Regions from separate parts of the Paraclostridium sp. AKS73 genome, predicted to be linked through region 1. Evidence: a T-box and tRNA genes for the amino acid it is inferred to sense, from the RefSeq annotation. Region 1 holds a T-box; the other holds one or more tRNA genes.

Region 1 (5,973 bases):
ACCCTTTTTATAATGTCATAACTAAATCCTTTATAAGCTAAATGTTGAGAAACTTTTTGATATATTTTGTTTCTATCTTCATTTTTTACACGCTCGTATCTCTTCTTAGCTAAATGCATTGCATTTTCAAACTCTACATCACTATCTATATCAGATATAACAGAGTCTATAGTACTTCTATCAATACCCTTATTATATAAATTTTGCTTTATTCTGTTTTTACCGCACTTATTAACTTTTAAGTTTGTATTAGTTATTCGCTGAGCAAGATCTTCATCATTTACAAAATTATACTTTCTTAAAAAAACTAAGACTTCTTCTATGGTGTCTTCATCAAAGTCATTAGATAATTTACTTATTATATTTTTTTCTGATTGAGGTGCTTTAGAAAGTATTGATAAAGCTTTGTTTTTAGCTTTTATATACATTTCATCATGTAGTAAACCCCTTAAAACCTCTTCATCAATTTCCATTCCTTTTTTTAAGTTTAATGTAAAAACTAGTTCTTTATAAATTCCCATAAAAAACTGTTCATTTAAATATATGTTAACTCTATCTTCGCTTTTTTTCTGAGCTTCTATTTTTGTTATTATAGACATAACTACCTCCTTTATAAAACTGAACTCAATGCATTTTAATCATGTACAAAATTATACCGTAAAATATAGAATAATTGTATCAAAGAAGCTAAAATTAATGATACAATAAAAGTATAAAGGACAAAAGGAGATTTTTAATGAGAATTGATGAATTAGTATTAAAGGCAAAAAATTTTAACAACCTAAAGTCAAATTTTCATAAAATGGGAAATGAGAATGTAAATATAGGTATAATGGGAGGAACTTTTGACCCTATACATTATGCGCATTTAGCAACAGCAGAATATGTAAGAGAAACTTACAATCTTGACAAAATACTTTTTATACCAACTGGTAACCCACCTCATAAATCAAAACTAAGAACGGATAAAAAAGATAGATATAATATGGTTTTATTGGCTACAATGAATAATGATGATTTTGTTGTTTCGGATATGGAGATAAATAGAAATACTAGAACTTATACAATAGATACTTTAAAAGAACTACATAAAATTTATCCAAATGCTAATATATACTTTATAACTGGAGCTGATACTATTTGCGATATGGAAAGTTGGAAAAATGTTGGGGAAAATTTTGAATTAGCAACTTTTATAGCAGCAAATAGACCGGGGATAAATTCTAATGAAGCTAAAATGAAAATAGAAAGATTAAAATCTAGATATGATGCTAATATAAGGTCAGTAAATGTTCCTTCGCTGGATATATCGTCAACTTATATAAGAAACCATATAAAACATGGTAAATCTATTAAATATTTAATACCTGAATGTGTGGAATCTTATATTTATGAAAAAAAAATATATACAAATGGAGTTGAATAATTTTGGATTCGCAAAATTTAATAATTAAATTAAATGAAATGCTACCTAAAAATAGAATGTTACATTCTGAAGGTGTTGCTAAGTGTGCAGTAAAATTAAGTAAGATATATGGATACGATGAAGAAAAAGCATATTTAGCAGGTATACTTCACGATTGTGCAAAGTATTTAAATCAAGAACAAGTTGAGTATTATGTAAAAAAATATGAAATATACTTAGATGATTATGAAAAAGAAAACTTAGCACTGTCTCATAGTATAATAGGATCAGTTTTAGTTAGACATGAATTTTTTATAGATGATTTAGATATAGTAACTGCTGTTAGGTATCATACTACAGGAAGATCTAATATGGACATGCTAGAAAAAATTATATACATAGCCGATATAATTGAAGAAAATAGAAATTATCCTGGAGTAGAAGAACTGCGAGAGCTAGCTTATAACGGTCAAATGGATAAGGCATTATTACAATCATTCGACAACACTATAAAATTAGTAATAGATAGAAAGCAAATAATACACCCTAGAACAATAGAAGCTAGAAATTTTATTTTAAAAAAGTAAATAATTTTTATAAAATAAATCACAATAAATATAAATTAATAATAATATAGAATTAATAAATTGAAGAAGTGGAAATAATAGCGATAACTTGTCAATACTAAGAATATAAATTTAGTATTATGAAGTCGGTTTTTTGTGGTATAATATAAAAACGCAAAAAATAAGGAAGGTAGGAATTTAATATGACGACAGTAGAACAAATGGTTAAAGTTATATATGATGCTATTGATGATAAACTAGGTAAAGATATATCTATAATAAAAGTAGGAGAAGTATCAAGTTTATGTGATTACTTCGTAATAGCTACAGCAGGATCTCAAAGACAAGTAAAAGCTATAGCTGATAACGTAGAAGATGAACTTACTAAGTTAGGGATAGAATCAAGAGGTAAAGAAGGATACGAGACACAAGAGTGGATACTATTAGACTTTGGAGATATAATGGTTCACGTATTTAATGAAGAAAATAGAGCATACTATAACCTAGAGAAAATGTGGAAAGATGCTCCATATGTTGATGTTGACACATTAGCTTAATAATTATATAATAATAAGATATAATTAAAAATTAAAATAGACTAGAGTAGTAAAATTAAATTTAGATTTCAGAGAGCTAGTGGATGGTGCGAACTAGTATTAAATTGATTTGAACTTGCTAGATACAATCTATTTAACCGTAGTTGGTATAAAGACTAGTACGAGAGGATTATTTAAAAAAATAATCAATTAGGGTGGTACCGCGAGTAATATCCTCGTCCCTAAACATTAATTTGTTTAGTGACGGGGATTTTTTTATACGTGTATATTGGTCAGCGAAGATGTTAGATTAGTTGATGACGAAACACTTAAAGTCAAAATGACTTTGTGTGAAGGAAACAATTAATCTAACAACGAGCGACCCACACGAAACAAAAAAATAGGAGGTAAAAAAATGAACGTTTATAAACCAAATGAAGTTGAAGCTAAATGGCAAAAAACTTGGGATCAAAATGATCAATACAAAACTGACACTAATGATACAACAAAACCAAAATACTACACATTAGAAATGTTACCATACCCATCAGGAAAAATACACATGGGGCATGTTAGAAACTACTCTATAGGTGATGTTATAGCTAGATTTAAAAAGATGCAAGGTTACAATGTTCTTCACCCAATGGGATGGGACTCATTCGGACTTCCAGCTGAAAATGCGGCTATAAAGCATGGAATACATCCTCATAAGTGGACTATGGAAAACATAGAAGACATGAAGGGTCAATTAAAATTATTAGGACTTAGCTATGATTGGGATAGAGAGATAGCAACATCTACTCCAGAGTACTATAAGTTCACTCAAGAAATATTCTTAAAGTTCTTAGAGCATGGATTAGCATACAAGAAAAAATCTTTTGTTAACTGGTGTCCATCTTGTGAAACGGTTTTAGCTAATGAGCAAGTTGTTCAAGGAGCTTGTGAAAGATGTGATTCAGTAGTAGTTAAAAAAGACTTAGAACAATGGTATTTTAAAACTACTCACTTTGCAGAAGAGTTACTTCAAGATTTAGATACTTTAGATGGATGGCCAGAAAAAGTTAAAACAATGCAAAGAAACTGGATAGGAAAAAGTACTGGAGCTGAAATAACTTTCGATATAGATGGAATTGATAAATCAGTAACAGTATTTACAACTAGACCAGATACAGTACACGGAGTTTCTTATATGGTTTTAGCTCCAGAGCATGATTTAGTTAAAGAATTAGTTGCTGGAACTGAGTATGAAGAAGCTGTAGAAAAGTTTATAACTAAAATGTACACTATGACTGAAATAGAAAGAACTTCAAGCGACTTAGAAAAAGAAGGAATGTTCATAGGTAAACATGTTATAAACCCATTAAACGGACAAAAAGTTGAGCTATGGATAGCAAACTATGTATTAGCTGACTATGGAACAGGTGCAGTTATGGCAGTTCCGGCTCATGATGAAAGAGATGCTGAATTTGCAGCTAAATATAACTTAAACGTAGTTGAGGTTATAAATGAAGATAATATAATGGTAAACTCTGGTGAGTTTGATGGAATGGAAGCTTCAAAAGCATTTGATGCAATAATAGAAAAATAGAAGAAATGGGAATAGGAAAGAAAACAGTTAACTATAGATTAAGAGACTGGTTACTTTCTAGACAAAGATATTGGGGATGTCCAATACCTGTAGTATACTGTGATGAGTGTGGATTAGTACCTGAGAAGAAAGAAAACTTACCTGTATTATTACCAACAGATATAGAATTTACAGGTAAAGGTGAATCACCACTTACTACATCAAAAGAGTTTATGAATGCTACTTGCCCATGTTGTGGAAAGCCAGCTAGAAGAGAAGTAGATACAATGGATACTTTTGTTGATTCTTCTTGGTATTTCTTAAGATATATAGATGCTCAAAATACTAACGAGCCATTTAGTAAGGATGCAGTTAACAATTGGATGCCAGTGGATCAATATATAGGTGGAGTAGAGCATGCTATAATGCATTTACTTTACGCAAGATTCTTTGTTAAAGCATTTAATGAAATGGGAATGTTAGACTTCAAAGAACCATTTAAAAACTTATTAACTCAAGGTATGGTTTTAAAAGATGGAACTAAGATGAGTAAGTCTAAAGGAAATGTTGTATCTCCGCTTGAAATAATAGACGAGTACGGAGCTGATACTGCTAGATTATTCGTATTATTTGCAGCACCACCAGAAAGAGATTTAGAATGGTCAGAACAAGGTGTTGAAGGATGCTTTAGATTCTTAAATAGAGTTTATAGATTAGTTGACGAATTAGCTGATAAAGCTAAATGTGATGCTACTATGGATGAATTAACTAAAGAAGATAAGGCTATGAGATTCACTATAAATGCTACTTTAAAGAAAGTAACTGAAGACTTAAATGAGAAGTTTGGTTTCAATACTGCAATATCTGCATTAATGGAATTAATAAACGAAATGTATAAATACAAAGAGTTAGAAACTAGAAATGATGCAGTTATAAAAGAAGCTATAGAAACTATAGTTACAATAATAGCTCCATTTGCTCCTCATATAGGTGAAGAATTATGGACTATGATAGGCAAAGAAGGAAGTATATTTGATATATCTTGGCCAGCTTATGATGAATCTGCTTTAGTTAAAGATGAAGTTGAAGTTGTAGTTCAAATAAACGGTAAAGTAAGAGGAAAATTAAGTGTGGCTGCTAATATATCAAGAGAAGATATGCAAGAAGCTGCAATGAATGATGAAAAAATAAAAGCTTTAGTAGAAGGAAAAACAATAGTAAAAGTAGTAGCTGTTCCTAAGAAGCTTGTTAATATAGTTGTAAAATAATAAATAAGTTATATAGAATAAAAAAAAGGCCTTTTAAAAAAGACTTTTTTATTTACATAAGTAAGCAATCTAACTAAAAAATAAGGCGATTTTTAAATTTAAAATGAAAAATCATTAAAATAAAATTAAAATTGAAAAAATAAAAAAATTTTTGGCAGGAAAAATAACAGGAAAACAGAAGAATCAACATGTTTGTAAATTTTTGACAAATTAAAAAATTCCCAAAAAAATGTTTTCCTGTTGATTTTTGATGGAAAACTATATACAATAAAGATGTCAAACAATTATAAATTAAATCTAAACATTATGGGAGTGAGTAAAATGACAAGAGTTACATTACAAGATGTTAAAGATGCTAGAGAAACTATAAAAGATATAGTTAAAACAACTGATTTGTTAGAAAGCGTTAAACTAAGTGAAAAGACTGGGGCAAACGTATATTATAAATGTGAAAACTTACAAAAGACTGGTTCTTTTAAAGTAAGAGGGGCTTGCAACAAAATAGCAAGTTTAACTGATGAAGAGAAGGCAAACGGTGTTATAGCATCAAGTGCTGGAAACCATGCACAAGGGGTTGCGCTTGGAGCTAAATTAAGTGGAATAAAAGCTACAATAGTAATGCCAGCTACTG
Region 2 (5,973 bases), on a different contig from region 1:
AAACTAAAAAATACTCTCTATAGTTTTAATATAGAGAGTATTTTTCTTTGTTTGCTTATAGTATATATAACAAAATAATGTAAATAATAAATTAGTGAGTATAAAACTAAATTACATAATGTAAGTATATATAGGAGGCTTAATTTATGAGTAAACAAATAATTACTATAGATGGAAATACTGCAGCAGCACATGTTGCGTATGCATTTACAGATGTTGCGGCTATATTCCCTATAACTCCATCGTCAACAATGGCTGAAGTCGTAGATGAGTGGGCTGCACAAGGAAGAAAAAATATATTTGGGCAAAAAGTTAGTGTTGTAGAAATGCAGTCAGAAGCAGGAGCAGCAGGGGCATTTCATGGGTCATTACAGTCAGGAGCCCTAACAACAACATTTACAGCATCTCAGGGGTTGCTACTTATGATTCCGAATATGTATAAGGTGTCAGGAGAGTTGCTTCCAGGAGTATTTCATGTAAGTGCAAGAGCTATTGCATCTCAGGCTTTATCTATATTTGGAGACCATCAAGATGTTATGGCAGCAAGACAAACAGGATGTATACTATTAGCGTCAAGTTCTGTTCAAGAAGTTGCAGATATAGCACCAGTTGCTCATTTAGCTGCTATAAAAGGAAGACTTCCAGTTATACATTTCTTTGATGGATTTAGAACATCACACGAAATACAAAAAATAGAAGTTTTAGATTATGAAGACTATGCTAAACTAATAGATCAAAAATCACTACAAGAATTTAGAGAAAGAGCGTTATCTCCAAATCATCCAGTTACAAGAGGTACGGCTCAAAATCCAGATATATATTTCCAAACTAGAGAAGCCTCTAACAAATATTATGAAAATATTGTACCTATAGTTGAAGAGTATATGAATGAAATGAATAAACTTACTGGAAGAAACCATGGTTTATTTGATTACTTTGGTCCAGAAGATGCAAAACACATAATAGTTGCAATGGGATCAGTAACAGAGACTATAGAAGAAACTATAACTTATCTAAATGGACAAGGTGAAAAATATGGATTAGTAAAAGTTCATTTATATAGACCATTCTCTATAAAACATTTTATGGATGCAATACCATCAAGTGTAGAAAGAATTTGTGTTTTAGATAGAACAAAAGAACCAGGATCTATAGGCGAACCATTATACTTAGATGTTAAATCAGCATTCTATGAAAATGAAAAAACACCTATGATAATTGGAGGAATATATGGACTTGGATCTAAAGATACGACACCAGCAGATATAAAAGCTGTATATGAAAATTTAAAATCTAGCAATCCTAAAAATCAATTTACAGTAGGTATAGTAGATGATGTAACTAATAAATCTATAGATGTGGATAGGAATTTCAAAATAAGTCAAGAAGGAACTATAAGATGCAAGTTCTGGGGATTAGGATCAGATGGTACAGTTGGAGCTAATAAACAAGCTATAAAAATAATAGGTAATAATACTGATATGTTTGCTCAAGCATACTTTGCATATGATTCAAAAAAATCTGGTGGTATCACAATGTCTCACTTAAGATTTGGTAAAACGCCTATAAAATCAACTTATCTTATAGATGAAGCTGATTATATTGCTTGTCACAATCAATCTTATGTAACAGAGTATGATTTATTAAAAGGGCTTAAAAAAGGTGGAGTATTTGTACTTAACTGTATATGGAGTAAAGATGAATTAGAACATCATTTACCAGCTAGAATTAAAAAATATATAGCTGAAAATAATATAGAATTTTATACTGTAAATGCAACTAAAATTGCACAGGAAATAGGTCTTGGCAATAGAATAAATATGATAATGCAATCTGCATTTTTCAAATTAGCAAAAATAATACCAGAACAAGATGCTATAGATCATTTAAAAGATTCTATAAAAAAAGCATACGGCAAAAAAGGTGAAAAAATAGTAAATATGAACTATGAAGCAGTTGAAAAAGGTATGGGTTCGATAGTAAAAATAGATATACCGCAAGATTGGAAAACTGCTAAAGATAGAATTGAAGATAGAAATGAGCCAGAATTTATAACAAACATATTAAGACCAATGAATGCACAAGAAGGTGATAATTTACCAGTAAGTGCATTTAACGGAATAGAAGATGGAACATTCCCTAATGGTACAGCAGCATATGAAAAACGTGGAGTCGGAATAAATGTACCTGAATGGATATTAGAAAATTGTATTCAATGTAATCAATGTGCTTATGTTTGTCCACATGCAACTATAAGACCATTTTTATTAAATGAAGAAGAAAGTAACAAAGCTCCTAATAGTTTTGGGACTAAAAAAGCTATAGGTAAAGGATTTGAAGGATTACAATATAGAATGCAAGTCGATACTATGGATTGTACTGGATGTGGGAACTGTGCAGATATATGTCCGGCTAAAGAAAAAGCATTAGTTATGAAACCTCTTGAGTCTCAAACTGAATCAGAAATACCAAATTGGGATTGCAGTATCACAAGTTTCTGATAAAGGGGATATAATGAGCCCAAATAGCGTTAAGGGAAGTCAATTTAGACAACCACTTATAGAATTTTCTGGAGCATGTGCAGGATGTGGAGAAACTCCATATATCAAGTTAGTAACTCAACTATTTGGAGATAGAATGATGATAGCAAATGCAACAGGATGTTCATCTATTTGGGGAGGATCAGCTCCATCGACTCCGTATACTATAAACCATGAAGGGAAAGGACCTGCTTGGGCAAACTCTTTATTTGAAGACAATGCTGAATATGGATATGGTATGTATTTAGGAGTTAAACAAATAAGAAATAGAATAGAAACTTTAATGACAGAACTAGTTGGAATGAATATTGAGGAAGAAAGTAAAAAAGCATTTAACTATTGGTTAGAAAGTAAAAATAATGGATCAGAATCAGCTTGTGCATCAGAAGGTGTAAAAAAGCTATAAATAATATTAAAGAATCAGATGAAAAAATCTCTTGTTTAATAAGTCAAATAAAAGAATTAGAAGATTATCTTGTAAAAAGATCTCAATGGATACTTGGAGGAGATGGATGGGCATATGATATCGGATATGGTGGATTAGATCATGTTCTAGCGTCAGGTGAAGATGTGAATGTTTAGTATTTGATACAGAAATTTATTCAAATACTGGAGGTCAAGCTTCAAAATCAACTCCAGTTGCAGCTATGGCTAAATTTGCAGCTGCAGGTAAGAGAACTAAGAAAAAAGATTTAGGTAGAATGGCAATGACATATGGTAATGTCTATGTGGCACAAGTTTCATTAGGTGCAGATAAAAATCAATTAGTGAAAGCTATAATAGAAGCTGAAAATTATAATGGACCATCACTTATAATATGCTATGCACCATGTATATCTCATGGATTAAAAGAAGGTATGGGTAGAACTATTGCAAATGAAGAACAAGCTGTTAAATGTGGATATTGGCATTTATATAGATTTAATCCGCAATTAAAGGATGAAGGTAAAAATCCATTTACATTAGACTCTAAAGAACCAACAGAAAGTTTTAAAGATTTCTTAATGGGACAAGTTAGATATTCAGCTATAGCTAAACAATTCCCAGATATAGCTCAAGAGTTATTTGACATGACAGAAGAAAATGCAAAAGAAAGATATGAAATATATAAGTTATTATCACAACAAATGTAACTAAAAAAGAGAGAATTTTATTCTCTCTTTTTTCTTATTGAGTTTTTATAGAATAATAATATATTAATTTGCAAACTATATATTAGAAGACACTTTAAGGAGGACATTAAAATGGCGAATAAACCATTAGTGAGTAATGCAAAGCAGGCTTTAAATGAAATGAAATTGGAAATAGCTAATGAATTAGGTCCATTGAATCTTAATGTAGAACAAAGTAATATTTCATTTAATAAATGAAGACATACCTGGGAGTTTAGGAGCAGTTATGTCTAAAAATTAGTTCAATGGGAGAAGAGATTCTGTTAAGAGAATACAATAATAAAAAATAATATTAAATTTTAAATTTAAATTATAAAATTTATTTAAGGTTATTTTAAGCTTTAGGATTTATAATAATCTCATAATAAAATAAAAAACTATCAAAATACTTCCCTTAAAAATCACTTACATAATGTAAGTGATTTTTTATTTTTCAAATAAAAAAGCTTCAACAAAATAGTTGAAGCCCTTCTAAATACTTATTGGTGCCGGTTGTGGGACTTGAACCCACACGGTATTGCTACCAACGGATTTTGAGTCCGCCCCGTCTGCCGATTCCAGCAAACCGGCTCGTTATGATTCTATTATAGCAGTAATAAAAAACGTTTTGCAATATATTTAGCCTTAATATACATTCAATAATATGGTAATATTAAATATAATACGAATTGGTAATAATAGAGAGGATAAATAATTAGGAGTGATAAATTTGGAAAAAACGTTAATTATAATAGATGGAAATTCAATTGTTAATAGGGCTTTTTATGCATTGCCTGATTTAACTAATAAAAAAGGACTACATACAAATGCAATATTTGGTTTTACAAATATGCTATTTAAGTTGATAGATACATACAAACCTACACATGTTAGTGTTGCATTTGATAAAAAAGCTCCGACTTTTAGACACTTAGAGTATAAGGAATACAAAGCCGGAAGAAAAAAAATGCCAGATGAATTAAGACAACAGATGGAGCCATTAAAAAATTTATTAGATGCATTTAATATAAATCGTTTAGAAATTGAAGGATATGAAGCTGATGATATAATAGGTACTGTATCTTTAAAAGCAGAGCAAGAGGGATATAAGGTTTATATAGTAACAGGAGATAAAGATGCAATTCAATTAGCTTCAAAGACCACAACTACGCTTATAACTAAAAAAGGAGTAGGAGAAGTTGAAGAATATGATTTAAATGAAGTTAAGAAAAGATATGAAATGACACCTACTCAATTTATAGATTTAAAAGGCCTTATGGGAGATAAGTCGGATAATATACCTGGGGTTCCTGGAATTGGAGAGGTTACAGGTATTAAACTTATAAAAGAATTTGGAAGTATTGAAAATATAATAGAAAATATTGATTCAGTAAAAGGAAGTCCTAGGAAAAAATAGAAGAAAATAAAGAGCTTGCTACAATGAGTAAAAAGTTGGCTACTATAATTAGAGATGTTCCAATTGATTTTGATTTAGAAAAACTTGAGTTTGGAAATTATGATAAGTCAAAATTAATAGAAGTATTTAATGAACTTGACTTCAACAGCTTAATATCTAGGTTAGATTCAAACGCAGAAGAATCAAAAGTAATAGTAAACAAACTTGAAGATGTTAAAGCGTTTATAAATAAATCAAGAAATAGCAAAAAGCTAATATTAAAAACTATATCTAAAAGCGGAAATATTCTTGAAAAAAATATAATGAAAATTTATTTAAGTGTTGACGGAGAAGAATTATTATATGCTGAGGAAAGTCAAATAGATGAACTAAAAGAACTATTAGCAGATGAAGATTTAAGAATTTATGGATATAACTTAAAAGAAGATTATATAGCTCTAAGAGCTTATGGAATATCTTTAAGCAATATTTACTTTGATATAGCTATAGCAGAGTACTTAATAGATTCTAGTAGCTCTAACTATACCTATGATTTAATTGCGATGAACTATTTTGGACAAAAAATAAAATCATCTGAAGAATTGTTAGGGAAAGGCGTTAAAGCGAAAAAATATGAGGATCTAGAAAAAGAAGAATTAGACAATACAATTGGAAGTATAATTCAATTAGTTGAAAAAGTAAGCCCTAAAATGGAAGAGAAATTAGTTAATATGGATATGGATGGTCTATTTTATCATGTAGAGATGCCTTTAGTAGAAGTTTTAGGATATATGGAATTTGAAGGTGTTATGGTAGATAAAGATAAATTAATAGAATTAGGTGAAGAATTTAAAATATCCATAGATAAACTAGAAAAAGACATATA

The links. The T-box of region 1 lies ahead of leuS (leucine--tRNA ligase). A T-box ahead of a tRNA ligase gene usually reads a tRNA of that ligase, here a tRNA-Leu.
Region 2: it encodes a tRNA-Leu, which carries the amino acid that the T-box ahead of leuS (leucine--tRNA ligase) is inferred to sense. The anticodon was not compared.

Annotation. Positions count from the first base shown of each region.
Region 1 is NZ_JAIXHU010000002.1:169,604-175,576, reverse strand. It holds gene recX (recombination regulator RecX) at 1-599, opposite strand, end outside; gene nadD (nicotinate-nucleotide adenylyltransferase) at 737-1,426, shown strand; gene yqeK (bis(5'-nucleosyl)-tetraphosphatase (symmetrical) YqeK) at 1,429-1,992, shown strand; gene rsfS (ribosome silencing factor) at 2,175-2,528, shown strand; T-box leader at 2,562-2,754, shown strand; partial or broken gene leuS (leucine--tRNA ligase) at 2,923-5,342, shown strand; gene ilvA (threonine ammonia-lyase) at 5,664-5,973, shown strand, end outside.
Region 2 is NZ_JAIXHU010000022.1:44,156-50,128, forward strand. It holds gene LEQ07_RS12475 (hypothetical protein) at 1-7, shown strand, start outside; partial or broken gene nifJ (pyruvate:ferredoxin (flavodoxin) oxidoreductase) at 147-3,673, shown strand; gene LEQ07_RS12485 (alpha/beta-type small acid-soluble spore protein) at 3,785-3,910, shown strand; tRNA gene LEQ07_RS12490 (tRNA-Leu) at 4,196-4,282, opposite strand; partial or broken gene polA (DNA polymerase I) at 4,422-5,973, shown strand, end outside.